DNA from 3 places in the Lysobacter sp. TY2-98 genome. Region 3 is predicted to be linked to each of the others. Evidence: predicted binding sites of a transcription regulator. Region 3 holds the regulator's gene; each other region holds the start of a gene.

Region 1 (9,588 bases), 460 kb from region 3:
TATCGACGGCCGCGGTCGCGTGCCGCTGTTCTACGTCTCGAGTTCGCCGTGGAACCTCTACGACCTGCTGGACGAGTTCATGGCCCTCAACAAGCTGCCGGCCGGGCCGATGTTCCTGCGCGATTTCGGGCTGGACCCCACCAAGCTCCTCAAGTCGTCCGGCCACGGCCACAAGCTGGAGCGCGCACGTGAGCTCATCGCCCGCTTCCCGCGCCTGCGCTGGGTGCTGCTCGGCGATTCCGGCCAGGCCGATGCGGAGCTGTATGCCGAAGCCGCGTCGGAGTTCGGCGACCGCATCGCCGCGATCTACATCCGCGACGTCGATCCGGATCTCGATTCGCCGCGCGATGCCGCGGTCGATGCACACATCGGCCGTGTCGCCGGCACGCGCGTGCCCATGCTGCGCGCCCGCGACAGCCGCGCGATCGCCGAACACGCAGCGTCCCTCGGCCTGATCCGCGCCGACGCGCTGGGTGCGATCGCGGCGGAGGTCGACCGCGACGCCGCCCGGCCGACACTGGCCGAAGCCGCCGCGACGTCGGCGATTCAGGGCACCGACGCCAGCCCGGGCTCGCCGGTCGGCTAAAATTCGCGCCCCCACATTTCGCCCGCCTGCCGATGTCCTCGCCTTTCGGCACCGAGACCGTGCTCGACGTCCGCCACTGGACGGACGCCTACTTCAGCTTCACCACGACCCGCGACGACGGCTTCCGGTTCGACAACGGCCAGTTCGTGATGATCGGGCTGGAGGTCGACGGCCGTCCGTTGATGCGCGCGTATTCCATTGCCAGCGCCAACTGGGAAGAGCAGCTTGAGTTCTTCAGCATCAAGGTGCAGAACGGCCCGCTGACCTCGCGCCTGCAGCACATCAAGCCCGGCGACACCGTGCTGATCGGCCGCAAGCCGACCGGCACGCTGCTGATCAGCGACCTGCATCCCGGCCGCAACCTCTATCTGCTGGGCACCGGCACCGGCTTCGCGCCGTGGCTGTCGGTCATCAAGGATCCGGAAACCTACGAGCGCTTCGAGCGCGTGGTGCTCTGCCACGGCGTGCGCTCGGCGGCGGACCTCGCCTATCGCGACTACATCGTCAACGAGCTGCCACGCCACGAATTCCTCGGCGAGCAGATCGCGCAGAAGCTTCTGTATTACCCGGCCGTCTCGCGCGAGCCTTTCGCGTTCAATGACAACGACCACCGCGGTCGCCTCACCGACCTGATGGCGAGCGGACAGATGATGGAGCAGCTCGGCATCGAGCCTCTCAACGCGCAGCACGACCGCGCGATGATCTGCGGCAGCCCGCAGATGCTGGCCGACTTCCGCGCCCTGCTCGACGCTCGCGGCTTCACCGCGGCGCCGCGTATCGGCACCGCCGGTCAGTACGTCTTCGAACGCGCGTTCGTCGAGAAGTAGTCAGACGACCCGTGCGGCAGGCCGGCGCGCCGGCGACGGGCCCTCGACCATCTGCAGCGTGACGTCCCCGCGTGCACTCGCCGCAGCGAGGTCGTTCGCGATCGCTGCGACATCGGCCGTCGGCACGACATCCACCACGCAGGTCGCGCAATTGCGGCCGCCGCCTTTCGACATGTAGAGCGCGAGATCGGCCACGTGCATCGCGTGCTGCCAGTCGACGCCCTCGCGCAGCGGCGACATCACCGCGCCGATCGAGACCGACACCACGATCGCCTGTCCGCCGATATCGATCGGCTCGCCGGCGATGTGCTGCATCACGCGCTCGGCGAGCTGCGGCAGGCGCTCGCCGGCGGCGTCCGGCAGCAGCAGCGCGAACTCCTCGCCACCCCAGCGCACGACGGCATCGTTCTGGCGCACCAGCGCACGCAGGCGACGACCGATCTCCACCAGCACGCGATCGCCCGCGGCATGGCCCCAGGTATCGTTCACGCGCTTGAAGAAGTCGACGTCCAGCAGCATCAGGCCGACCGTCGAGCCGACGCGCCGCTGCATCTCCGCCTCGCACCAGCGGCGATTGGCGACGCCGGTCAGCGGATCCACCATCGTCTGCTCGGACAGCACCGCGATGTCGCCCGACAACTTGCGGTTGGCGCGTCGCTCGCGCGAGCCGTAGCGCACCAGCGCGACCAGGGCGAGCAGCGACAGCACCGCGACCGTCGTCCACAGGCGCTGCTGCCAGCGATGTGCTTCCATCTCCGCGGCCTGCGCCCGGTTCGCGATCGACAGGCGCTCGATCTCGCGACCGCGGCGTTCGGACGCGTACTTCTCCTGCAGCTCCAACACCGCCTTGTCGCGCTCCTGCTTCACCATTTCCTGGTTGAGCTCGAGCTCCGCGTGCATGGTCGCCACCGCCTCGCGCAGGCGCCCCGCCTTCTCGTACGCCTTCACTAGCTCGTCGAGAATGGCGAGCAGGTAGGTGCGCGCGCCGATGCGCTCGGCGAGTGTCTTCGCGGCGAGCAGGTCGGCGATGCCCTCGTCGTAGCGGCCGAGCCGTACCAGCGCGATGCCCCGGTTCGCACCGGCGACGGCGACGCCGTTGTCGTCGTGCTGCGATGCGGATAGCGCTCGCGCGCGGTCCGCGACGTCGAGCGCCTTCTGCAGTTCGTTCGTCTGCAGGTAGTAGTCGGACAGGTTGCCGAGCGTGATGGCGACGAGCTTGCGAAGCGACGCGTCATCGCCGGCGAGGCGCAGCACGTCCAGCAGCGCCTGACGCTGCAACTCGCCGTCGCCACGCATGCTGTAGATGTAGGCCTGCTGGGCGCGGATGGTGGGAAGCAGGTATGCGAAGCCGATCCGCTCCGCCAGGCGATACGCCTCATTGCCCAGCGCCTCGGCGCGCGCGAAGTCACCAAGGTCCGCATTCATGCCCACCATCGGGCTCATCGCGCGGACTTCGTCGGCCGTCCACCCATGTCGCGCCGCGAGCGCGCGGGCCTGCACCGCATCGGCGATGCCGGAGGCCATTTCGGTGCGCAGATCGTTCACCCGCGCACGCGTGAGCAGGAATTCGAAGCGCAGCTGATCGCCGGCGATCAGCGACAACGCTTCCGCGCGGGCGACGATCGCCTGCGCCTCGGCGGTATGGCCGACCCCGGTCGCGCGCTGCGCCCGCGACAATCGCACGGCGAGGTCACAGGGTTGGCAGTGCTCGGCGACCACCATGCGTTCGAGGCGTGCCAACACCGGGTCCGCCCGATCGAAAGCATCGCGCTGTCGTTCGAAGCCTTCGATCGCGATCAGGTAAGTCGCGCGTGTCGTCGCCGGTGCGTCCTCACCCGGTCGATCGTCAGCGGCATAAAGACGCTGCAGCACGTTCTGTGGACGAACGAAGCCGTGCAGGCGCACGTCGTCGAGGATCGCGTCCACCGTCTCCGCGCGCGCGGCCGTGGCCGCGAGCACCAGGGCGAGCGCGAGGAGAATACGAGTCATCGTCCCTACTATCGGCAGCGCGCCTGAACACTTGATGGTGTGCAGGGGCCGCCCGCTGACCCGCTCAGACAAGTCGGGGGCGCCTAGGCCATTGCGCGGTCCGGCCGATCGACCGATGCGTGCATCGACGGCCCGACGACGCTCTGCAGCTGCACCTCGCCGCGCGCCTGGGCACCGGCAAGATCGCGGCCCAGCTCGGCCATGTCGGCGTCGACTGCGACGTCCATCACGAGCGTGGCGCGATTGCGACCCGCGGATTTCGAGAGATACAGCGCGAGATCGGCGACGTGCATCGCCTGCTGCCATTCGCCGCCTGGATGCATCGGGTGCACCACGGCGCCGACGGAAACCGTGATGTCCACGAGGTGACCGCCGAGATCGACCGGCGCCGTGCCGATCGCCTGGAGCACGCGGGACGCCAGCGCCGCCAGCGCGTCTTCGCCGATCCCGGGCAGCACCAGCGCGAACTCCTCGCCGCCCCAGCGCACGACCGCATCGTCCTGGCGCACGAGTCCGCGCAGTCGCGTCGCGATCTCGATCAGCACGCGGTCGCCGGCCGCATGGCCCCAGGCATCGTTGACCTTCTTGAAGAAGTCGACGTCCAGCAGCAGGAGCCCGACGGCGGCCGCCGGGTTGCCCGCATGCTGCGCCATGAGTGCATGGCACTGGCGACGGTTGGCGACGCCGGTGAGTGGATCGTGCAGCGACTGCTCGGCGAGCATCGCCACGTCGCCCGACAGACGCCGGTTGTCGTTGCGCACACGCTTGATCAGCTGCACCAGCGGCACCGCGGCGAGCGCGAGCACGACCGCCAGCGCCGCCCACAGGCGTTGCTGCCACGTACGCGCCGCGAGTTCCGCCTGCTTGATTCGATTGGCGGCGCCGAGCCGATCGATCTCGCGCTGGCGGCTCTGCGCGGAGTAGCGCTCCTGCATTTCGAGCAAGGTCTTGTCGCGCTCCTGCCGGGTGAGGTCGGCCTGCAGCGACGCGACCTGCTCCAGCGCTTCGAACGCCTCGCGATAGCGACCAGCAAGCTTGAGAATGCCCACCAGTTCGCCGTTCATGCCGATCACGTCGCCACGCGCGCCAGTGCGCTCGGCGATCGCGATGGCTTCGCGCACGCGGCGCAGGCCGGTATCGATATCGCCCAGATGCGCCGTCGCAACGCCGTCGTTGGTAAGCGCATACGACAGGCTGCGCGGGTCATCGGTGCGGCGCGCGAGCGCTTCGCCCCGGCGTGCGGCGTCGAGCGCCTTCGCGTAGTCCTTCTCGATCAGCCAGTGGTCGGCGAGATTGGACAGGCTGATCGCCTCGAACTCTTCCATGCCCTCCTGGCCGTGCGACAGCGCGATCGCCTCCTCGAGCGCGTGCAGCTGGTCGTCGCTCCGACCGGCGCGGCCGTAGGCGTACGCCATGTTGAGGCGCAGCGACGCCATCGCGAAGTTGAAGCCGATGCGTTGTGCTTCTGCATATGCGCGACGGCCGATCGCTTCGGCGCGCGGGTAGTCGGCCAGTGCGGTACTCATGGACACCATCAGCGCCTGGCTCATCAGCGCGCCGCTGGCATCGCCCACGCCCTCAAACAGTTCGGAGGCGCGCAACGCCTCGGCGACGCCGCCGACGTAATTGCCGCGCAGGTTGTACAGACGTGCGCGCTGGTAGTGCAGCCGTCCCGAGAGATCAGCCATGGCGTCGGGCACGCGCGTTTCGAGGCCGCGCAGGTAGCCCTCCGCCTCGTCGGTCTCGCGACGCGTCAATGCATCGGACGCACGCGCGATGCGGGCCTCGCTGGCGCAACGCGTGCACGCCTCGTCGCGCGCCATCCCGTCGAGTACGGCCAGCGCGTCGCGTGCGGTCGCCACCATGCGCGGGCGCCGCGACGTGACCGCGAGGTGCAGCACGGCGGCGTTGTAACGCATGCGCATGCCGGCGTCGGACGTCGCAGTCGGACGGTCATCGGCGGACTGCAACTGATCGATCGCGACCGCGGCGGAACGGTAGCCATGCCGGTGCTGCTCGCGAAGGATGTCGTCGACGCGTCCGCTGGCGAATGCCATGGACGGCAGGACGGTCAGCAGGAGCAGGACGCGGATTCGCATGGCGTCGTTATCGGCGCCGTCGGGCATCGCCTTGAGCTGTCACGAGGCACGCATCGCGACCCTATTCGTGAACAGGGCGACGGACCTCCTTCGCGAACGCCGAGCGGGTCGCCTGCTGCCGCGCCGATGAGCGACGTGACTGTTCGGACGCTTCAGGCCGCCGCCGACACCGTCGAATCGCCACGCAGCGCCGCGCGATAGCGACGGCTGCACGGCACGATCGCGCCGTCGTGCATGACGATGCGCGCGTCGCCCGACTCCAGCGGCTCGATGCGCTCCACGCGGTCGAGGTTGACCATGTAGCTGCGGTGCACTCGGCGGAAGGTGGCGGGGTCGAGGCGATCCTCGATCTGCGCCATGGTGGTTCGCAGCGGATAGTCGCGGCCGCGCACATGCAGGTTCACGTAGTTGCTCGCCGCCTGCAGCCATTCGATGTCGGCGGCCGGCACCAGGAATTCCTTGCCCAGCTTGCGCACCAGGAAACGCTCGGGACGGGCAACGGCTTCGGCAGCCGGTGAATCGTCCGGCGCGCCGAGCAGGCTCGCCTCGCCCTGCAGGCGGCGCAGGAACAGGCGGTAGCCCTCGATCAGCGCCACCATGGTCGCGAAGCCGCGGACGTCCTTCAGGTACTCGTAGCCGCTCTCGAGCGGCCAGTTGCCGAAGTCGTAGTGGCTGCCGAGCGCGGCGTAGCCGATCTTGCGCAACGCGACCATGCCGGCCACGTGGAGGATCGACCAGACCATGCTGGCGCCGAGGTATTCCGGCAACCGACGCTTCCAGTTGTCGAAGTGGATCGGCCGCCATCGGGTGAACGCGACGATGGCGGGGACGAGCAGCAGCACCATGAGATTGCTGCTGAGCTCCCAGATCACCGGCTCCCAGTCGCGGACGTCGACGTGGGCACGGTGGAGGTCGAAGTCGGCGGTGATGCTGTTCGCGATCGCATTGATCACGAACATCGCGATCCAGAACCCGTACTCCACCCACGGCCGCCAGGGCTGGTAGCGGGTCCAGTCGGAGTCGGGCGCGGTGCGGGAGGTATCGGCCATCCGCGCATTGTCACTGTTGGACGCGACCCGGGCGATGCGTCCGTCCCAACCGTCCACCGCTCGTCCCCGGGGCGGCCCGATGCGTCCCCGGGCGTGCCGCAACGCGTTGTCGCGCAACGAGAGTCGGCCCACTTCCACCCGGACCGCCGACATGACGCGACGCCACGACATCGACGCCCTGCGCGCCCTCGCCTTCGCCCTGCTGATCCTCTACCACTGGGGGATGCTCTACGTCGGCGACTGGGGCTGGCACATCAAGAGCACCCATACCGCCGACTGGCTGCAGATCCCGATGCTGGTGGTCAATCGCTGGCGGATGTCGCTGATCTTCCTGATCTCCGGTATCTCCAGCGCCTTCCTAATGGCGCGCACCGGCGGCTTCGCCTTCCTCGGCCAGCGCACCTGGCGGCTGCTGCTGCCGCTGGTGTTCGGCATGTTGGTGATCGTGCCGGTGCAGCCCTACGTGCAGGGGATCCAGACCGGCTTCGTGAAGCCGGGCTTCTTCGACTTCCTGTTCCGCTACTACGAGTTCAAGCCGTGGCCCAAGGGCGCGTTCGACGGCGACACCAACGGCATCACCTGGAACCATCTCTGGTACCTCGCGTACGTCTGGGCGTTCACCGTCGCGCTGGTGCTGGTGAAGCCGCTGCTCGACTCGCGTCCCGGGCTGCGCGTGCGTGCCGCGTTCACGGGCCTGCGCGGCTGGGCGCTGCTGCTGATCCCCGCCATTCCGATTGCAATCGAAACCGTGACCCTGCAGGGCCACTTCGAGGACACCGGCGACCTGGTGCACGACGGCTACCGCGATGTCCTCTACTTCACGATGTTCCTCTACGGCTTCTGGCTCGCGCGTTCGGGCGGCGTCTGGGACGAACTGGCGCGCCTGCGCCGCCGCGCGCTCGTCGCAGCGCTGCTGCTGTTCCCCGTCTACTACGGCCTCGGCGTGGCGTTGCCCGACGACGCGCCGGGCGCGCAGCAGCTCATCTGGGCGCTGCGCAGCGTCTACATCTGGTGGGCGATCGCCGCGGTGCTCGGCTGGTCGAAGGCGTACCTCGACCGCCCGTTCCCGTGGCTGGGGTGGGCGACGGAAGCCGTCTTCCCCTGGTACGTGCTGCACCAGAGCCTGATCGTGCTGCTCGCCTACTGGCTGGTGCCGCTGCGACTGCCGGCGGGCATCGAAGCGAGCGCCGTGCTGATCGGCACCGTCGCTGGTTGCTGGATCGGATTCGCGATCATCCGACGCGTGCCGCTGCTGCGCCCGCTGTTCGGCATGAAGTTCCGGCCGCGCGAGACCCGTCCAACGGCATCGACGCTGCGCATTGCGGAACCCGCGAACGAGCTCGCCTGACGCACGCGAATCAAACGGACGCCCGGCGCAATGCCGGGCGTCCGCGTGTCGTTACTTCGTCGCCACGATCACCGCGGGCTTCGCGAACGGCGCGACGCCCACCGCCTCGTCGATCTCGGCTGGCGCATACGCCGTCGCGCCCTTGATCACCAGCGCGACCTTGCGCACGTCGGAGATGTTCTGCGTCGGCTCGCCATCGAGCAGCACCAGATCCGACGCCTTGCCCGGCGCGATCACGCCGCGATCGGTCGCACGCGCCACCGTCGCACCGTTGAGCGTCGCCACCTGCAGCACCTGCGACGGCGTCAGCCCCGCCTGCACGTAGAGCTCGAGTTCGCGCTGCAGCGTGAAGCCCGGCATTTCGTCGGTGCCCGCGAGCAGCGGCACGCCCGCTTTGTACATGCGGCCGACGAACTCGACCATCTTCTTGTAGGACTTGTCGAACTGCTGGTACGTCGCGTCGTCTGGGATGTTCATCTCCGCCGCCATGCGACCACGCGTCACATCCGGCGGCAAATGGTCGGCCACCGGCGCGATGATCGGCGACATCGTTCCATCACGCTGGTGGATGAACTCGAACGTCGCCAGCGTCGGATCGCTGGCGATCTTCTTCGTCGCCATCGTGTGGATGAAGTCCTGCACCGGCTTGCTGTCGAAGTCGAGGTCCGCGACCTTGCGCGCCGGCAGGTAGAAGCGCTCGAGCGTCCGCGTATCGGTCGTGTCGTCTACGAGGAAGTTCAGCATCAGCTGATTGATGTGCTGGATCTCGTCGAATCCATCATCGATGACGTCCTGCGCGCGCAGGAACGCCGGCACGTGGCCACTGACGCGCATGCCCTTGCTGTGCGCGTAGGCGACGGTGTCCTTCAGCACGTCCTTCGGAAACGAGTTGTAGATCTTGATCTGCGGGTAGCCGTGGTCGTGGTACCAGTCGACCGCCTTCTTGGCTTCGTCGAGATTCTTGATCACGAAGCCGTTGCGCGCCGACATCTTGCTTTCGCCTTCGATGAAGCCGGCCGGCGTGATGTGCGGCATCAGCAGCGTGCCGGCTTTTTCCTCGCCGATGATCTGCTGCAACGTGTCGTTGTCGTTGCCCATGTCGCGCACGCTGGTGATGCCCGACGCGATGTGCAAGGCGCCATCCCAGCGCGAGACGTGCGCATGCATGTCCCACAGCCCCGGGATCATCACGCGCCCAGCGCCATCGATGCTGCGGTCGGCCTTCGTCGCCTTGCCGGTCGGCGTGACCGACACGATCTTGCCGTCGCGGATCAGCACGTCGCTGGCGCTGCCGAGCTTCGCGTTCACGCTGTCGAACACGCGCACGTTGCGGATCAGCGTGCTGCCCGGCAGCGGCTTGGCGAGTTGCTTCTGCATCTGCACGAGCAGCTCGCCCTCGGCCTTCTTCTGGCGCTCTTCGAGCTGCTTCCCGACGCCTTCCCAGCCTTCCGGTACCATCTGCACGAAGCCGGGCGCGATGAAGGCGAACATGCCCGGCGTGGCGTCGTCGGTGAACCAGCCGAAGTTCGGCGTCAGGCCCTGTCCGGTGAGCGCGAGCAGTCGCACGGTCTTCGTGTCTTTACCGTTCGACACCTGCTCGCGCGCGAGTTCGCGCATCGTCAGCGTGCCGCCCGGCACCAGCGGCAGCTTGCCGTCGGCGCGCTTGGCCAGTGCGGCGACCGTGGCCGCG
Region 2 (9,588 bases), 1.5 Mb from region 3:
CTCGACGTGCTCGATGCCGTCGATGCTCGAAAGCAGGTTGCCGATGGCGCGGGCGTGGTGGTCGCTTCCGGTCACTCGCATTCGCATCACGGGCATGGTGGGGACTTCCTCTCGTAGGGCGAATTCGAAGCTAGGCCGGCCACGGCAAAGGCGGCGTGATGGATTCGCAGGGCGCCTGAGTCGTTCATTGCGTGGACGCGTGAGCGATGTCCCGCTAGATTCGCGCGGGGGATTCACTCTTCGGGGACATCTAGATGCTGGGACCAATCGACCAACCGCGTCGGGCCGTGCTGTGCTCGGCGATCACCGCCGTGCTCGTGCTCGCCGCGCCGCAGCGCGCCCACGCGCAGGACGCCACCTCCACCAGCGCGCCGACCGCGAAGCAGCTCGACACCGTGTCGGTGATCGGCTCGCGCCGCGTGCAGCGCTCCTCGGAGACGACCACGCCGGTACCGGTGGACGTGCTGCCGATGCAGCGCCAGGCCGAGGCCGGTGCGCAGTTCGACCTCGCGCAATCGCTGCAGGCCACGGTGCCGTCCCTGATCTCCACGCGCCAGACCGGCGCGGACGGCGCCGACCTCGTCGACGGCGCCGCGTTGCGCGGACTCGGTTCCGACCAGACGCTGGTGCTCATCAACGGCAAGCGTCACCACACGGTGTCGCTGGTGAACATCTACGGCGCGCGTGACCGCGGCAACACCGGCACCGACCTCAACGCCATCCCGGTGATGGCGATCGATCGCGTCGAAGTGCTGCGCGATGGCGCCGCGGCGCAGTACGGGTCGGACGCCATCGCGGGCGTCATGAACATCGCGTTCAAGCGCCGCGAAGGCTGCGAAACCGCGCTGGGCTGGGGCCAGTATTCGCGCGGCGATGGCGAGAACTGGCTGGCGTCGGCGTACTGCGGCATGAAGCTCGCCACCGGCGGCACGCTGTCGGTCACCGGCGAATGGCAGGACCGCGGTCGTTCGAACCGCGCCACCGCCGAGAACCCGCTGCGCATCATCGGTGACTCGCAGGTCCTCAACCGCACGTTCTATCTCAACGGCGACCAGCCGCTGGGCGAGTCGGTGACCGCCTACTTCACCGCCGGCATGCAGAGCCGTGCCGCGTCGTCCGCCGCGTTCGCGCGTGGCGGCGTCGGCAGCGACGACATCCCGTCGCGCAACTCGCCCGACATGTACCCCGATGGCTTCGTGCCCTTCATCGACGGCAATATCCAGGACCGCTACGGCATCCTCGGCCTGCGCGGCGATGCCGGCCTGTGGCACTGGGACGTGTCGCAGACGCACGGCTACAACGAGCTGCGCTACGACATCAACCACACGCTCAATGCGTCGATCGCGAATGCGAACGCGCTTGCGGGCCGTCCGGCGGTCAGCCAGGACCGCTTCGATGCGGGCGGTTTCTCGTTCGAGCAGAACACCACCAACCTCGACCTCTCGCGCTTCTACGACGGCGTGCTGCAGGGCATGAACGTCGCGTTCGGCGCCGAGCATCGCGAGGAGCGCTACCGCATCCGTGCGGGCGAGCCGAATTCGTACATCGACGCGGACGGTGCAGGCACCGGCGGCAACGCGGGCAGCCAGGGCTTCCCGGGTTTCCAGCCGGGCGACGTCACCAACCGCAGCCGTTCGAGCGATGCGCTCTACGTCGACGTCGAAACCGACCTGACCGAACGCTGGACCACCGATCTCGCCGCGCGCTGGGAGGACTACAGCGACTTCGGTTCGACGGTAAACGGCAAGATCGCGATGGCGTTCAAGGCCACCGACACCTTCCTGCTGCGCGGTTCGTACAGCACCGGCTTCCGCGCGCCGTCGCTGCAGCAGAAGTACTTCTCGTCCACGATCACCGACTTCATCTCGGGTCAGCCGGTCGACATCGTCATCGCGGCGAACGACAGTGCGCTCGCGCAGGCCGCGGGCATTCCGGCGCTGAAGGAAGAGACGTCGAAGAGCGCGACGCTGGGCTTCACCTGGACGCCGACGCGTGCGCTGACGTTCACCGCGGACGCGTATCGCATCGACATCAACGACCGCGTCATCCTCACCGGTGAATTCGGTACGGACGATCCGAACATCGGCGCGATCCTCGCCGCACGCGACATCGGCAGCGCGCGCTTCTTCGTCAATGCCGTCGACACGAGAACGACGGGCCTCGACCTCACCGCGGCCTACCACTCGGGCCTGTGGGGCGGTTCGCTCGATACGTTCCTCGCGGCGAACTTCGGCCGCACCGAAGTGACGAAGGTCAACGCGCCGCCGTCGCTGGCGGGCCGCGAGGACGCACTGCTGCCGGAACGTGATCGCCTGTTCGTCGAGAACGGCGCGCCGGATCGCAAGGCCGTGCTCGGCTTCGACTGGAACCGTGCACAGTGGAACGCGAACCTGAAGATCATCCACTTCGGTCCGCAGGAACTGGGTACGTTCTCCGGCACCGCCGCGGGCGTGCCGAACCAGCACTACGACGCGAAGACGTCGGCCGATATCAGTGGCACGTATGCGTTCACGCCGAAGGCCAAGTTCACGCTGGGCGTCACCAACCTGTTCGACGTGTTCCCGACGCGGCAGGACCCCAACGAGACCGACAACGGCCACATCTACGAGAGCGTGCAGTTCGGCCTGAACGGTCGCGCGTACTTCGCGAGGTTCTGGTACGGCTTCTGATCGACATCGCCCCGTGTGATGCGAAAACGCCCGCGCGATGCGGGCGTTTTCGTTTTCGTTCCCGGTGATGGGCGATCAGCGCGTGTCGCGCGCCTCGCGCTACGCGTTCGGCGATCCGCTGGAGAACCCGCTGCCAGGCGCGCCCGGTCCGGTCCGCACCGCTCCGCCCTTGCCCAACCAGGCGATGCCGTCGTCGACGTGGAGCCGGTTCTCGATATCGACGACACCGCGGATGCCGTCGGCGATGTCTTCGGCACGGTGCTTCATCCAGCGGCTCGGCACGTCGCCGGTCAGCAGCACGTGGCCGTCCTTGACGCCGACGAGGATTTCGGACGCATCGAGCAGTTCGTCGTCGCGCAGCCGCTCGCTCAGTTCCTCGGCAATCAGGGCATCGGAGCGGGTGGCGTTCTTCGGCGCGCGGCGCGCGTGCATGGCGCGGCGGGTCGAGGCATCGATCGCGCGGCCTTCGCGGCTGAGCAGGTCGCGGCCGTAGCGCGGCTCTTCGGGGCCTCCGAGCTCGGGCGGGCCGAACGAGCCGTCGGGGCGGCCGCTTCCCACCCAGCCGTGGTCGGTCACCGATGGCATGTCCTCGTAAAGGCGCGCGCCGGCGTCGCGGTTGGGGCCGTGTGGGGTGGGGCGGTTCATGGTCGGGCTCCTGCGTGGGACTGACGACGATCGTCGGCCGCGGCCCGTGAGCGATTCGGCAACGGCCGTTGCGTGGCCGCGGTCACGCTCCAGCGGCCGTGGGCATGGCCGCCCTGTTAAGCCTGGCTCAAGCGCGCCGACCCGGGGCCGATAGAACAAGCGTCCCGCAGTCCCCGCGTTTCTGGAGCACACGGATGTACCTGATCATCGGCGCGTTCGTCGTCATCGCGAGTGTGCTCGGCGGCTTCGTGATGGTGGGCGGCAAGATCCTTGCGCTCTGGCACGTCAACGAGATCATCGTCATCTGCGGATCGGCGATGGGTTCGTGGGTGGTCGCGACGCCGATCAAGGTCATCAAGGCGTCCTTCGCCGGTATGAAGGGCGTGCTCAAGGGCCCGAAGTACAAGCGCGAGGACTACGTCGACCTGCTCAAGCTCATCTACGAGCTGCTGGTCAAGATGCGGCGCGAAGGCATGATGGCGATCGAGTCGCACATCGAGGCGCCGCAGGAAAGCTCGATCTTCCAGAAGTATCCGAAGGTTCTCGCGGACCATCACATCCTGGATTTCATCACCGACTGCCTGCGCCTCATCGTCGGCGGCAACATGGCGCCGCACGAACTCGAGTCGCTGCTCGAATACGAACTCGAAACGCACCACCACGAGACGCTGGAACCGGCGCACTCCGTGCAGAAGGTCGCCGACGCGCTGCCGGGTTTCGGCATCGTGGCCGCGGTGCTCGGCATCATCAACACGATGTCGATCGTCGGCAGCGCATCGCCGTCGGAAATCGGCGAGAAAGTCGCGTCGGCACTGGTCGGTACGTTCCTCGGCATCCTGGTCTCGTACGGTTTCGTCGGCCCGATCGCGAGCGCGATGGAAAACCGCGCGCACGAGGAAGGCAAGGCGTTCGAAGTGGTGAAGATGGCGCTGATCGCAAGCCTTCGCGGCTACGCGCCGAGCGTGGCGATCGAGTTCGCCCGTAAGCTGCTGTTCTCCGACGTGCGTCCGTCGTTCCAGGACCTCGAGGCCGACCTCAAGGCCGCGAAGGGCTGAGCCATGGCTGCCCAGCCGCAAGCGCCGATCATCCTCATCAAGCGCCGCAGGAAGCGCAGCGGCGCGCACCACGGCGGATCGTGGAAGGTCGCGTACGCGGACTTCGTGACCGCGATGATGGCCTTCTTCATGGTGATGTGGCTGGTCGCGCAGATGCCGCAGGAGCAGCTCGGTGGCATCGCCGACTACTTCAAGAATCCGAGCGCCGTGCGTGGCCGAACCAGCACGATGGTGCAGGGCAAGATGGGCCCGGGCGGCGCCGGCGATACGCCGATCAAGATGTTCCAGCAGGTGCGCAATCCGCCGGGCGCGGGCGCGGCGAAGATTCCGGGCCTCGGCAACGGCAAGAACGCCGACATGGAAGCCGCGCGCAAATCGCTCGAACAGGCCGACAAGAAGAAGCTCGAGATCCTCAAGCAGGACCTGCAGAAGGCGATCGGCCAGAGCCAGGCGCTGAAGCCGTTCAAGGACCAGCTGCTGATCGACATCACGCCGGAAGGCCTGCGCATCCAGATCATCGACGCGCAGAACCGGCCGATGTTCGATTCGGGTTCGCCGGAGCTGAAGTCGTATACCCGGTCGCTGCTGGTGGAACTGGCGAGGTACGTCGACCAGGTGCCGAACCGTGTCGCGATCAGCGGCCACACCGATACCGCGCGCTATGCCGCGAAGATCGGCTACAGCAACTGGGAACTGTCGGCGGATCGCGCGAACGCGGCGCGTCGGGCGCTGATCGAGGGCGGTATGCGCGAAGAGAAACTCGCGCGCGTCGTCGGTCTGTCGTCGTCCGTGCCGTTCAATCGCAATGATCCGGCGGATCCGAAAAACCGCCGCATCAGTCTCGTCGTGCTGAGCCAGGAAGCCGAACGCATTGCCGCCGAGAGCGATGAGCCGCGCCTTGCGGGCGACGGCAAGCCGAACGATCCGCCGCCGGTGCCAAAATCGATGGACGCCGGCCCGCTGGTGACACGCAAGGCGGTCGCGTTGTCGAACGTGACACCGGACATCGTGCCGATGCCGTCTGCTGCGGCGTCGGCCAAGTCGGCGAGTGGCGCGAAGAACGATCCCGCCGCCGCCGCCCAGGCTGCGCTCAAGATCGCGAGGGACGCGAAGGCGGAACCGGCGGCGCGTGCGTCGACCGCGCCGCCGATGCTCACGCGCTGAGCGTCAGCCCTTCGCCTCGCGCACCGGCAACGGCACGTTGCACAGGTCGATGTGGTGCGCCTGCACCTTGTAGAACGCGTCGCGACGGTTGCGGCGTGACTCGACGAGCTCGTTGAACACCTTCGAATCGGTGCGCATCAGTTCGAGCTTGGTGCGCTCGGCGGCGGGCACGTCGGCGGCGAGCTTGATCGATGTGATGGCGACGCGCTGTTCGGGCTTGTCGAAGAAACCCATCGCGCCTGCGCCGCGCGGAATCGTCGACAGCCATTCCATGCCCTGCACGACGCGGCCGATCATCGACATGTTGCGGTCGAGCTGGCGCGGCGCTTGGCCGGTCACGACGTAAAGCTCGGTCGCGTCGCTGGAATCCGCGGCTTCGTTGCGGCCCGCGCCGACCGCGCCGTAGCAGTGCGCCATCCAGTAGGTGCCCGCCTTGGCGTCGTGGCCGGCCGGAAATCCATCGGCGAAACCGACCTGCGGCGCCCAGCCGTCGACGTCGGGAAGGCGCGTCCACGTCTTCGCCAGTGACGCATCGCGACTGGTGAACTCGGCGGGCAGCTTCTTCTGCGCGCTGCCGAGCGGCTTCTTCTTCGCGGCGTCTTCCTCGGGGTCACCCCACTGCACGACGAAGTTGTCCTGCGACCGCATGATCGCCAGCCCGTTCCAATACCCTTCCTTGGCGAACGTGCGCGCGTTGGCGACGTGCTGCGGCGAGAAGTGCGGCGCGAGTTCGATGACGACGCGATGGCCGTTCGCGAGGTCCATGTACAGCGTGTTCTGCGGATCCAGCGGGCGCCAGTCGGTGGGCTTGGACCCATCGATGATTTCCTGCATCGAGCGCGGCTTCGCTGGCGCGGCGGGCGTCTTGGGCGGGGCGGCCTGCGCAGCGAGGGCGAGGCCAGCGAGGGCGCAGGACAGCGGAACGGCGAGCGGGCGCAGCGTCGGCATGGCGGATTTCCCCTATGTGGTCCGCCGATTCTGGCGCAGCGCCCGCTCGCACTGCACGCCGCGATGCGATCAGGCTTCGCGGCGCGCGCTCTTCGCGACGTCAGTGGTGCTCGCGCCCGGAGCCCGACTTCTTGCCACCGCCGTCCTGCTTGTTGACCGTCGCCCAGGCGATGCGTTCGGCGTCCTTCTCGGACCGGCCTTCCTTCTTCTCGCTGGACTCGATGTGCGCGGCCTGGCGCTTCTGCTTGTCGGTGTAGCTGGATTTATCGCCCTGGGTCACGTGGATGCCTCCGTCTTGGGACCTCCGGGATAGCGCCCGCGCCGTGCCCGGCGCGGCAAAGCGGCCATGACGACGGTCCCCATGACGTTCGGCAGGTTCGCTATAGCGGAGTTCGCACTAGAGTGAACTCGACCCTAGGACGAGCCTCCGCCATGTCCGCCCAACCCGAGCAAGAACCCGACCTCGACCTGCAGCTGCGCAAGTTCCAGAAGGAGCTGAGCGCGGGCACCGTCTCGCTGGCGCTGCTGGCCGTGCTGGGCGACGCCACCGAGCCCATGTACGGCTACCAGATCGCCAAGCGGCTGGAGCAGCTCGAGGGCGTGCTGTCCGGCAAGCAGAGCGCGTTGTACCCGGTCCTTCGCGGCCTCGAAGGCAGCGGCCTGCTCGAAAGCTTCGTCGAGCCCTCCGTTTCCGGCCCGCCGCGCCGCTACTACCGCATCAACGACGCCGGCCGCGTCGTGCTCGCGCGCTGGGCCGACGCCTGGCGCGCCACGCGCGACTCCGTCGACGCCGTCCTCGGCCCGCTGGCCGCCCACCCATCCACCGACTCGTCCGTCTCCCGGGGAGACCTCGCATGAACGCCGTCACGTCCTTCACCGACCTGCCGCGCCCGCCGGCCACGATCGCCGACTATCTCGACCGCCTGCGCGTCGCCCTCACCGGCGCGGATCCCGCGCTCATCCAGGATGCGCTCTACGACGCGGAGGACTACCTGCGTTCGGAGATGGCGGCGAATCCGGGTCGCTCGGAAGCCGAAGTCATCGCGGAAGTCGCCGGCAGCTACGGCGCACCGAACGAGGTCGCCGACATCTACCGCGACACAGAAGTGCGCGTGCAGACCGCGCTGCAGCCGCCGAAACGGCCTGCGGGCCGTTCGCTGCTCGCGCGCTTCTTCGGGGTCGCCGCCGAGCCGCGCACCTACGCCGCGCTGTTCTACATGCTGCTCTCGCTCGCCACCGGCATCTTCTACTTCACGTGGGTGGTGACGGGGCTTTCGATGAGTGCGGGTCTCGCCGTGCTGATCATCGGCATTCCGTTCGTGATCCTGTTCTTCGGCTCGGTACGCGTGCTCTCGCTGGTCGAAGGACGACTGGTCGAAGTGATGCTCGGCGAACGCATGCCGCGTCGACCGACCTATGTCGCGAAGGACGGTACGTTGCTGGAGCGCGTGCGCGAGCTGTTCGTCGATCCGCGCACGTGGGGCTCGATGCTCTACATGCTGCTGATGCTGCCGCTGGGCATCATCTACTTCACCGTCGCGGTGACGTTGCTGTCGATCGCCGCCGGTTTCATCGCCGCGCCGGTGCTCGCACTGTTCGCCTGGGCCGGCTGGGCACCGTTCGACGAGTTCACCATCAGTGGCGTCAACTACTGGGCCCTGCCGTTCGTCTTCGTGGGTGGCATCGTGCTGCTGTTCGCGACGCTGCACCTCGCCCGCGGCGTCGGCAAGCTGCACGGCCAGATCGCGAAGACGATGCTGGTGAAGTCGTCGCCGGCCTGACGTAACGCGATGCACCAAAACGAAACGGGCGCCTTCGAGGCGCCCGTTTTGCGTTGCGTCGATCAGATCACTTCGACGAATACGTCGCGAAGAAGTCCCGCACCTTCGGATACACCTGCGTGCGCCAGCGACGCCCGCTGAAGATGCCGTAATGGCCCGCGCCTTCGACGACGAGGTGCTGGCGGTCCGCCTCCGGAATACCGCTGCACAGCTTCTGCGCCGCACGCGTCTGGCCGCGGCCGGAGATGTCGTCGAGTTCGCCCTCGATGGTGAGCAGCGCGGTGTCGTGGATCTTCGACGGATCCACGCGCTGCCCGTGCACTTCCCACTCGCTCTTCGGCAGCAGGTGTTCCTTGAAGACGATGCGCACGGTGTCGAGGTAATACTCCGCCGGCATGTCGAGCACGGCGTTGTACTCGTCGTAGAAGCGACGATGCGATTCGGCGTCGTCGAGATCGCCCTTCAGCAGGTTCTCGTAGAAGTCCCAATGCGACTGGAAATGCCGCTCGGGATTCATCGCGACGAAGCCCATGTGCTGCAGGAAGCCCGGATACACGCGACGCCCCGCGCCCGGATACGGCAGCGGCACCGGATGGATCAGCTGCGTCTCGAACCACCACATTGGTTTGTGCGTGGCGAGATCGTTGACCTGCGTCGGGTTCTCGCGCGTATCGATCGGGCCGCCCATCATCACCAGCGACTTCGGCGTCGGCTCGCCACGCGCGGCCATCAGCGACACCGCGGCGAGCACCGGCACCGTCGGCTGGCAGACGCTGATCACATGCAGGTTGTGCGTGCCGATGTGGCGGATGAACTCCTCGACGTAGAGCACGTAGTCGTCGAGATGGAATGGGCCTTCCGCGGCCGGCACCATGCGCGCATCGACCCAGTCGGTGATGTAGACGTCGTGGTCGCGCAGCAGCGTGCGCACGGTGTCGCGCAGCAGCGTGGCGTGGTGGCCGGAGAGCGGGGCGACGACGAGCACCGTCGGCGCACCCTGCAGTGCTTCGACGCTCACGGCGTCGTCCGCATAGCGCTTGAAGTGCAGTAGTCGGCAGAACGGCTTGTGCAGCGCCTCGCGTTCGATCACCGCATAGCTGCGGCCATCGACCTCGACATCCCGGATGTCGAAGCGCGGCTTCTCGTAATCCTTGCCGAGGCGGTAGAACAGCTCGGAGCCCGCCGCCATCTGCGACGCGCCCGGCATCGACGACAGCCAGCTGCCCGGTGCGCCGAAGGCCTTGCTCATCGCGTCGGCCCAGTAGGTCATCGGCGCGAGCCAGGCCCGGCCGAGTTCATGCATCTGATAGAGCATTCGGATCCCCC
Region 3 (9,588 bases):
TCCCACTCCTCGGTCGCCGGATTCTTGAGATCCTCGTCGATGACCTTGAAAGACTCTGCAAGCGCGACGCATAACGCTCCGGCGATGTCGGGAAAACTCGCCTCCGTTTCGTCTCCGATGGACAGGTCGCTCGGCGGCAATTGGATCAGCCCGCCCAGGTACTCCGTGAGCTGCAGCTCGGCGTTCATCAGCCGGAAACGGTGGATCGTCTCCTGGAGCCCCTTGGTGATCGGCAGATCCCAGGGCTCGACCACGTCGCGGTCATTGGCCTTGGCGTTGGCTTCCCCGCGTACGACAAGATCCACGACCTTGTGACGGACAAACTCCTCGAGTCGTCGAACGTCAGTCTTGTCGAGATCGAGACCGCCCGCTCGGCGGAACAACTTCTCCAACCTGTGAATGGTCGCCATGGCGCACCTCGCCTGCGAGACGGCCACCATGTACTCAACTGCCCGGCCCGGCATTGACGTTCGTCAAGGCAGCCCTCTAAAGCGCCTTCTCGACCCAGTCGATGATCGCCGACGTCGGCATCGCCCCCGAGGTGCGGGCGACCTCGCGCCCTTTCCTGAGCATCACCATGCTCGGAATGCCGCGAATGCCGTAGCGCCCGGCAATGGCAGGTTCCGCCTCGGTATCGAGTTTGCCGAGCCGCACGCGCGGCTCAAGCCGTGCCGCCGCCATCTCGAAATTGGGCGTCATCATCCGGCACGGACCGCACCACGCCGCCCAGAAGTCGATCACGATGGGCAGGTCGCTCTTGAGCGCGTGCGATTCGAAGTTCGCGCCGTTGAGCTCGACGACTTTGCCCGCGAAGAGCGGGCTGTGGCACCTCCCGCATTTCGGGTGGCGGTCGAGACTGGCGCGCGGAACGCGGTTCAGCGATGCATCGGTCGGACAGGCGACGATCAGCATCTCGACAGCTGTCTGCGGGTCGCGATCGACGGTCGAATCCGACATCGGAGTCTCCTTGCCGCTTCGCGGCAGGCGGGGCGCAACCGCAGCGGCTCCCTGGCTTGGCCAATCTGCAGCGGGGAGGCGCGTTTGTGCGCATCGACAACATGCGCCTTCCGCATCCAAACCGCCAGCGGCTGAGCTGCTCGCGCGTGCCGAAATCGCACATCCGGCGCAGCGGCCGAGTCCGAGCGGTGGCCCGCTGCGCGCGGCGCAGCCAGCCTGATGAAGGCAGCGGCATGCATCTGCGTTACTCGTCCTCCGAGTATTGCGGCGATGACGCAGACGGACGAGGAGGGGGCCTAGCCGAGGTCGCACGGTTGACCCACGTGCAGACGCTCGACGAGAACGCAAATTCGCTCGAGACCCGCAAGCGCCGCAGTTGCGAATGAAGGCGTCGACGACGACGCGAAGTTACTGGCGGAATTGCACTGTCGACCGCCAACGAAAAAGCCCGCGAATGCGCGGGCTCTCTTTCGATCACGCGGTCGCGGCGATCAGCCGTTTACGACTGCGCGCCGCGTGCGCACGCCGGTGTCGTGCAGTGAATCGACGTCGAGGATCAACGCCATGCGGCCGTCGCCGATGAGGCTTGCGCCCGCGTAGCCGGCGAGGCCGCGCAGCGTGCGGGGCAGGGCCTTGATGACGACTTCCTCGCGGCCGCGCACGCGGTCGACGAGCAGCACGAAGCGCTGTTCGCCGGCCTGCAGGACCACGCCGGTCGCAGCGCCCTTTTCGGATGGGTCGAGGCCCAGCCAGGTGCGCAGGTCGAGTACCGGCGTCGGTTGTTCACGCAGGTCGAGCACGCTCTGGCCGTCGATCCACATGGCGTTGCCGCCGGTGTGCGCGAGCACTTCGACCACGCGCACCAGCGGGAGCGCGTAGACGTCGCCGTCGATCTCGACGAGCAGCGTCGGCAGGATGGCGAGCGTCAGCGGCACCTTGATCGCCATGCGCGTGCCGCGACCAATCTCGGACTGGATCTGCACGGTGCCGGCGAGTTCGCGGATCTTGCTCTGCACGACGTCCATGCCGACGCCGCGACCGGAAAGATCGCTGACTTCCGCCTTGGTCGAGAAGCCCGGCAGGAAGATCAGCTGCAGGCATTCGTCGGCGCTGAGGCGTGCAGCGGCTTCGGCGTCGATCAGGCCCTTGCGGATCGCGCTTTCGCGGATCTTGTCGGGATCGATGCCGGCGCCGTCGTCGCGCACTTCGATCATCACGTGATCGCCTTCCTGCTGCGCGGAAAGACGCACGTTGCCCTGTTCGTTCTTGCCCGCGGCGCGACGCACGTCCGGCGCTTCGATGCCGTGGTCGATCGCGTTGCGCACCAGGTGCACCAGCGGATCGGACAGGGCTTCGACGAGGTTGCGATCGAGTTCGGTTTCCGCACCGATGACTTCGAGTTCGACCGACTTCTTCACCTGACGCGCCACATCACGCGCCAGTTTCGGGAAGCGCGAGAACACGCGGCCGACCGGCTGCATGCGCGCCATCATGACCGCCGACTGCAGGCGCGATGTCGCGGCGTCGAGCGCGGTGACGGCGCGATCGAGGTCTTCGTCGCGAAGGCGCGGGCGGATCGTCTTCAGGCGATTGCGCGCCAGCACGAGTTCGCCGACGAGGTTGACCATCGCGTCGAGACGGCGCACGTCGACGCGCACTGTGGTCTCGCCGGCATCGTTCGCCGCCGGGCTGCGACGACCGCCCGCAACGGGTTCGGGACGCGCGATCTGGGCAGGAGAGGGCGCAGGGGCGACCGCTGCCGGTGGCGGTGCTTCGGACACCTCCACGGCGCCGGGAAGCGCCCCCTTGCCATGGAACGCATCGAGCAGTGAATCGAAGTCGAGATCGTCGAGATTGTCGGGCAGATCACTCGCGGCGATGACCGTTGCAGCCGCGGCAGCGTGGCCGCGTCCATCGACATGCATGCTGTCGATCAGTCCCTGCGGAACGTCCGGCAGCGCGCGGCCCTGGCCGACGCATTCGAGCATGTCGGCGAGCAGGTCGATCGCCTGCTGCGCGCCGTCGAAGGCGAACGCATCGAGCGGCTGCGAACCGTTGCGCGCGACATCGAGGCGATCCTCGACGGCGTGGCACAGCGTCACCATCGGCGGGAAGTCGAGGAAGCCCGCGCCGCCCTTGATGGTGTGGAAGCCGCGGAAGACGGTGTTGAGCGCGTCGCGATCCTCGGGCGAACGCTCGAGGACCACCATCTGTTCGCCGAGCTGATCGACGATCTCGCGGGCTTCGACGAGGAAGTCCGCGCAGATCTCGGTCATGCCTTCGGTTGCGCTCATACCGTCAGGTTCCGTGCGTTACAGGCCGAGCGACGACAGCAGCTCGTCGGCGTTGTCCTGCGTCGCGGGCGACGGGTCGATGCCCGTCACGGCGGGGCCGTGGCCGCGATTGGTGTTGAGATGCAGTGGCTCATGTGTGCCGACGATGTCGCCGAGACCGACGTGCACCGCGCGAACGAGTTCGACCACGCGCAGAATGATCTGCCCCGTGAGGTCCTGATACCCCTGAGCGATCGACATCTCGGAGAAGCGCGAACGCAGGCCGGCGAGCGCGGTGCGCTGGTCGTCGGTTTGCGGCTCGGGCAGCGCGTTGAGCAGGCGGCCGCATTCGTCGATCAGGTCGAGCGTGCGCATGCTCGAGGATTCTGTGAGCTGCACGACGTGCTCGAGACGCGCGCAGGCGTCGGGCAGCGATGCCGCGCCGGCGCCCCGACCGTCGTCGCCAAGGGCGACGGCGAGTTCACGCGCGAGACGCACGATGCCCTGCACCAGCGGCTGCGTGCGCCACGAAACGAGACCATCGATGGCAGCGCGGCAGGCCGCATCGTCACCGCTCTCGATCGCGCGTAGCGCCGACTGCAGCGTTTCGACGATGGCGTCGCGCTCGGGCGAAACGACCGCGACCGCGGCGTTCATGCCGCGGCCTCGATGCGCTCGAAGATCTTCGCCAGCTTGTCCTGCAGCGCACCGGCGGTGAACGGCTTGATGACGTAACCGTTCACGCCCGCCTGCGCGGCTTCGATGATCTGCTCGCGCTTGGCTTCCGCGGTGACCATGAGCACCGGGATCTTCTGCAGCGCGGCGTCGGCGCGGATGTGCTTGAGCAGGTCGATGCCCGGCATGCCCGGCATGTTCCAGTCAGTGATCACGAGGTCGAACTTGGCCTTGCGCAACTCGACGAGCGCGCTGTTGCCGTCTTCGGCTTCGGTGGTGTCGAAAAAGCCGAGGTCGTTGAGCAGGTTCTTGACGATACGGCGCATCGTCGAGAAATCGTCGACGATCAAAATCTTGATGTTCTTGTCCATGGACGGGTTCCGGGCGGTCCTTGGGGAGCTATCGGCTCGTGGGGGAAGTTCTTGAATCGCGCCGCGCCGACTTTGAGGGGCGGGGCGCTGCAGCGCTTCGCAGTCCGAAGGGGGTGCGCTCGCGCAACTGCGAAGCGCATCACACCGCGGCGGCCGGACGTCGACGCCGGCCCGCACAGCGCTTACGCGTCGACGTGCTCCGACGCCGTATCACGCCAGTCGCCGAGGCGACCGCGCAGGCGCAGCATCGCCTGGCCGTGGATCTGGCAGACGCGCGATTCGCTGATGCCGAGCACCGCGCCGATCTCGCGCAGGTTCATCTCCTGCTCGTAGTAGAGCGACAGCACCAGCTGCTCGCGCTCGGGCAGGTTGCCGATCGCCTCGCCGAGCGCCTGGCGGAACACGGTGTGCTCGAGTTCGCGCGCCGGGGTGACGTTGCAGCTGGCCGCGAGGCGCGGTTCGCCGTCGAAGTCTTCCATCTGCTCGTCCAGCGAGAGCAGCTGGCCGCGCGAGGCGTCTTCGAGCATGTGGTGGTAGTCGTCGACCGACACGCCGAGCACTTCGGCGATCTCCGCCGAATTCGCCGCGCGACCGTTCGCCTGTTCGACCTGGCGCGTCGCCGCGACCACGTCGCGATAGCGGCGATGCACGCTGCGGGGCACCCAGTCGCCGCGACGGATCTCGTCGATCATCGAGCCGCGGATACGGATCGAGGCGTAGGTCTCGAACGCGGCACCCTGGTCGGCCTGGAAGTTCTTGGCGGCCTCGATCAGGCCGAGCATGCCGGCCTGGATCAGATCGTCGACTTCCACGCTCGCCGGCAGTCGCGCCGCGAGGTGGTGCGCGATGCGGCGCACGAGTTCACCGTGGCGCACGACAATGGCGTTGGCGTCGAACCCGTCGCTCGCGCTGCGGGTCTGCTTGTAGGCGTTGGCCTTCACTGCAGTGGCGGTCATGCTCATGCGGTCGCGCTCCGCGCCGTCGGAATCAGGCGTTCCATGAAGAATTCGACGTGGCCGCGCGGGCCCGCCGGCGTCTGCCACTTCTCGGCGCGCTTGGCGATTTCGCGGAAGGCCATCGCCGAGGGCGCGGCGGGGAACGCGTCGACCACCGCTTCCTGGCGCTGGATCGCGCGTCGCAGCCATTCGTCGCGCGGAATCGCGCCGAGGTAGTTCATCGTCACGTCGAGGAACTTCGACGTCACGCGTTCGAGCTTGTCGTACAGCTGGCGGCCTTCGCTCGGATGACCGACCTGGTTGGCCAGCACCTGCACGCGGGTGACACCGCGCTCGCGCGACAGCACCTTGATCAGCGCGTAGGCATCGGTGACCGATGCGGGTTCGTCGCAGACGACGACCACCACATCCTGCGCGGCCTGGCAGAACGTCAGCACGCTGTCGGCGATGCCGGCGGCGTTGTCGACCACCATCACGTCGATCGGCATGTCGAGCTGCGAGAACGCGTGCACCAGGCCGATGTGCTGCGCGGGCGTGAGTTCGGTCATGTGGCGCTTGCCGCTGGCGGCGGGCACCACGAGCAGGCCGTTCGGACCTTCGATCAGCGTGTCGGCGAGTTCGCAGCGGCCGGCGAACACGTCGCTCAGCGTGAAGCGGGGCGACAGGCCGAGCATCACGTCGACGTTGGCGAGACCGAGGTCGGTGTCGAGCAGCAACACGCGCTGACCCGAGTTCTGGAGCGACATCGCGAGGTTGACGCTCACCGACGTCTTGCCGACGCCGCCCTTGCCACTCGCGACCGCGATAACGCGGACCGGACCGGCGGGATCGTTGGCGGAGGCCATGCGCGTGGCGGCGATGGGATCAGGCGACGACATGGCGTTCCTCGGTGGCGAGCGGGTTGTCGGCGGCGCGACGGAGTTTTTCGATCTGGAGCACGAGTCGCGAGGCATCCGCGGCTTCGAGGTCGGCCGGCACCTGCTGGCCTGCCGTCGTATATGCAAGGGACAGACCATGCTTGATCGCGACGGACACCGCACCGCCGAGGCGACCGGTTTCATCGAGCTTGGTCAGCACGACGGCTTCCGGCGCGGCCATGCGGTAGCGGCGGACCGCTTCCGACATGTCCTGCTGCTGCAGGTTGGCCGGCAGCACGAGCAGCGAGCGCAGGTTGCGCGTCGCGCGCAGCCAGGTGACCTGGCCGAGCAGCGCCTTGTCGCGCGCCGCGTAGCCCGCGGTGTCGACGAGCACGAGCGGGTAGTCGACGAGCTGGTCGAGCGCGTCGGTCAGGCCTTCGGGGCCTTCCGCTTCGCAGACGGTGATGCCGAGCTTGCGACCGAGCGCGTGCAACTGCTCGCGCGCACCCGGACGTTCGACATCGGTGGTGACGAGCGCGACGTCGCGGGCGCGATGGCGCTGCGCGAAACGTGCGGCGAGCTTGGCGAGCGTCGTCGTCTTGCCGGCGCCGGTCGGGCCGATCAGCGCGAACACGCCGCCGTCTTCGAGCGGTTCCGAACGCGAAATGGTGAGCATGCGCGCGAGTTCGGCGAGCAGCGGCGCCTTGACCTTCGCCGGCTCGAGCTTGGGATCGATGCGCGACGCGATGGTCTGCGCGAGCGTGTCGTCGATGCCGTAGGCCTGCAGTGTTTCGAACGCGAGCGCACGCGCCGGCGAACCGCGCAGGCGCTCGAGGCCGAACTGGCCCATCTGGCGCTCGATCATCTGGCGCATCGAGGCGAGCTCGTTGCGCATCGCGACGATGGTCGGATCTTCGGACTGGTTGACGACGAGCTGCAGCGTCGGCGGCGCAGCGACAGTGACGATCCGCTGCGGCGCAGCGGCGACGACCGGAGCCGGCGCCTGCACCGCGGCCATCTCGGCGAGTGGATCGAACGCGTCGACAAAGTTTTGCGGTTGGCGGGGCACGGCAACCGGTGCGGTGGTGACGAGTTCGGCGAAGGTCGGCTCGGAGGTCGCGATGGTTTCGATGATCGGCGTGACGACCGCGACCGGCTCGACGGCCGGGGCCGGCGTCGCGGCGACGGGCGCCGGGATCTCGACGATCTCGGCGTCGATCGGTGCCGCCGTTTCGACGGCGGCGACCGGCACTTCGATCACGTCGTCGAGCGATGCGGCGGCTTCGACGTGCGCCTGGGCGCGCGTCTGCACGTATTCGGCTTCGGCCTGCGCCATCTCGGTGGCGCGCGCACTGAAGGTGGCGGTCGCTTCCTCTTCGTCGGTGAGGCGACGGAGCAGGGCGCGGAAGTCGTCGCCGGCGCGGGGGGCTTCGACGTGCTCGGGCTTCGGCAGCGGTGCGGCTTCGACGGCGGGCGTCGACTTGCGCAGGAAGGCCGACAGTGCGGGCGCCGGCTTTTCGGCGTCGGCCATCGCCGTGCGCGCGCGCTCGGCCAGGGCGCTGCGCGTGGCCGCAGCCTGCGGCGTGTTGCCGGCGAGCGCGGCGATCATCGCGTCGGCGCGGGAGATTGATTTCGGCTCGGCCGGCGCGGCGGCGACCGCTTCGAGCGCGCGGGTCGGCAGGGACGCCGTGGCGAAGGCGGGCAGCGCGTCGAGCGCGGTAGCCGGACGCTCCGGTTCCTCGGCGGCGTTGCGCAGCGCCTGCTGCACCAGCGCCTCGTCGTAATCGGTAGCGGCGACGATCTCGATGCCACCGTGCACCGGCTTGTTCGACAGGATGACGGCGTCGGGGCCGTGCTCCTCGCGCACCATCTTGAGCGCGGTGCGCATGTCGGGGGCTACGAAACGCTTGATTCTCATTGCGTCGGTCTCGAAACGTGTGGCCGGTGGCTGACGTGAGGAGATGTGCAATGGCCGTGCCAGAGGGCTACGACGGGAAAGCGTCGGACTTGAGCGGCAGTCGCAGACGATTTGTGCGACGTGGGTTGCGGTTTTCGGGCGCAAGGGGCGGCTGCCTCGCTGACTGCGCGCCGCGGCAAGGGATCGTCGCCGTGCGGGTGCTCGCGGAATCGGACGGTCGCCGCCAGCGTTCGTGACGCGACGTCTCTGCCCGTCAGCCCAGCGTCGGGAGTCCTATGTGACGGGGTGGCTCATCGGCGGTCGTGCCGCCGACTTCCGCGCCTGTTCGAATTCCCGCCCGCCGCGGAACGGCGACGCCCACGCGGCGGTGCCGCGTAAGCGCGCACTGCTCAGCCGATGGAACCGACCAGCCGGAGACGCTTGTCTTCCGGTACCTCGCCATACGCCAGCACCGCGAGCTGCGGGACGCTGTGGCGAACCAGCCGGGCGATCGACGTGCGGATGGTCGACGGCACCAACAGCACGGCCGGCTCGCCTTTGCCCTCCTGACGACTGACACAGTCGCTGAGGTTCTGATGCAGGCGCTCGGCCAGGCCGGGTTCCAGCGCGGCGCCCTGGCCGCTCACCGAATCCTGCAGCACGCGCTCGAGTTGCGGCGCCAGCGTGAACACCGGCAACTCCGCGTTGAGTCCGTTGAGTTCCTGCACGATGAAGCGGCCGAGCGCGGTGCGGACGACGCCGACCAGCTGCGCGGGATCCTGCGTCATCGCGCCGTGCTCCAGCAGCGCTTCCACGATCTGCCGCATCTGCCGCAACGGCACCTTCTCGAGCAGCAGCGACTGCAGCACGCGCACGATGGTCGAGAGCGGCAGCAGTTTCGGCGTCAATTCCTCGACGAGCTTCGGCGACTGCTTGGCGACGTTCGCCAGCAGCTGCTGCACTTCGTCGTGACCCAGCAGTTCCGACGCCTTCTCGCGCACGAGGTGCGAGAGATGCGTCGCAACGACGGTCGCGGGATCGACGACCGTGTAGCCCAGCGACTCGGCATGCGCGCGCTGCGTCGGCGCGATCCACACCGCGTCGAGCCCGAACGCGGGATCGCGCGTGGGAATGCCTTCGAGCTGTCCGAACACGCGGCCCGGGTCGAGCGCCATTTCGCGATCGGGTTGCAGCTCGCCATTCGCGACCGGCACACCGTGCACCATGATCCGGTACGCGTTCGGCGCGAGTTCGAGGTTGTCGCGCACGTGCACCGCGGGAATCAGGAAGCCGAGGTCCTGCGTGAGCTTGCGACGCACGCCCTTGAGGCGCGCGAGCAGTTCGCCACCCTGCGTCTTGTCCACCAGCGGAATCAGGCGATAGCCGACCTCCAGCTGCAGCGGCTCGACCGGGCGCAGTTCGTCCCAGGTGAGTTCCGCATTCGGGGACGGCGCCGGCGCATTGCCGAGTGCGTCTTCAACCGGCGGCGCGACCTCGGCCTGCTTCGCGTTCTTGTTCATGCGCCATGCGACGTAGCCCATGCCGGCGGCCGCGATCAGGAAGAACATCGGCATGCCCGGCACGAGACCGACGAGACCGAGG

What was found. The regulator FliA, encoded in region 3, starts transcription of late flagellar genes. The targets are predictions, from matches to a motif close to TAAAGTTTNNCNNNCNNNGGCCGATAA.
Region 1: the regulator FliA is predicted to act here: its motif matches at 5,509-5,535, upstream of DWG18_RS04375 (GGDEF domain-containing protein).
Region 2: the regulator FliA is predicted to act here: its motif matches at 3,442-3,468, upstream of motA (flagellar motor stator protein MotA).

The regions. Positions count from the first base shown of each region.
Region 1 covers NZ_CP031413.1:905,639-915,226, reverse strand. Annotated here, with positions in the region: gene DWG18_RS04390 (phosphatase domain-containing protein) at 1-586, shown strand, start outside; gene DWG18_RS04385 (ferredoxin--NADP reductase) at 619-1,413, shown strand; gene DWG18_RS04380 (GGDEF domain-containing protein) at 1,414-3,402, opposite strand; gene DWG18_RS04375 (GGDEF domain-containing protein) at 3,486-5,501, opposite strand; gene DWG18_RS04370 (LytTR family DNA-binding domain-containing protein) at 5,654-6,550, opposite strand; gene DWG18_RS04365 (acyltransferase family protein) at 6,702-7,898, shown strand; gene DWG18_RS04360 (amidohydrolase family protein) at 7,950-9,588, opposite strand, start outside.
Region 2 covers NZ_CP031413.1:1,928,314-1,937,901, reverse strand. Annotated here, with positions in the region: gene DWG18_RS09325 (hypothetical protein) at 1-96, opposite strand, end outside; gene DWG18_RS09320 (TonB-dependent receptor) at 255-2,669, shown strand; gene DWG18_RS09315 (BON domain-containing protein) at 2,769-3,245, opposite strand; gene motA (flagellar motor stator protein MotA) at 3,509-4,369, shown strand; gene motB (flagellar motor protein MotB) at 4,373-5,533, shown strand; gene DWG18_RS09300 (peptidylprolyl isomerase) at 5,537-6,367, opposite strand; partial or broken gene DWG18_RS09295 (HupB) at 6,591-6,761, opposite strand; gene DWG18_RS09290 (PadR family transcriptional regulator) at 6,914-7,339, shown strand; gene DWG18_RS09285 (sensor domain-containing protein) at 7,336-8,262, shown strand; gene phaZ (polyhydroxyalkanoate depolymerase) at 8,330-9,577, opposite strand.
Region 3 covers NZ_CP031413.1:446,293-455,880, forward strand. Annotated here, with positions in the region: gene DWG18_RS02115 (DUF1931 family protein) at 1-410, opposite strand, end outside; gene trxC (thioredoxin TrxC) at 487-912, opposite strand; gene DWG18_RS15100 (hypothetical protein) at 1,014-1,343, shown strand; gene DWG18_RS02125 (chemotaxis protein CheA) at 1,449-3,251, opposite strand; gene DWG18_RS02130 (protein phosphatase CheZ) at 3,270-3,887, opposite strand; gene cheY (chemotaxis response regulator CheY) at 3,884-4,276, opposite strand; gene DWG18_RS02140 (RNA polymerase sigma factor FliA) at 4,459-5,232, opposite strand; gene DWG18_RS02145 (MinD/ParA family protein) at 5,235-6,110, opposite strand; gene DWG18_RS02150 (AAA family ATPase) at 6,097-8,007, opposite strand; gene flhA (flagellar biosynthesis protein FlhA) at 8,397-9,588, opposite strand, start outside.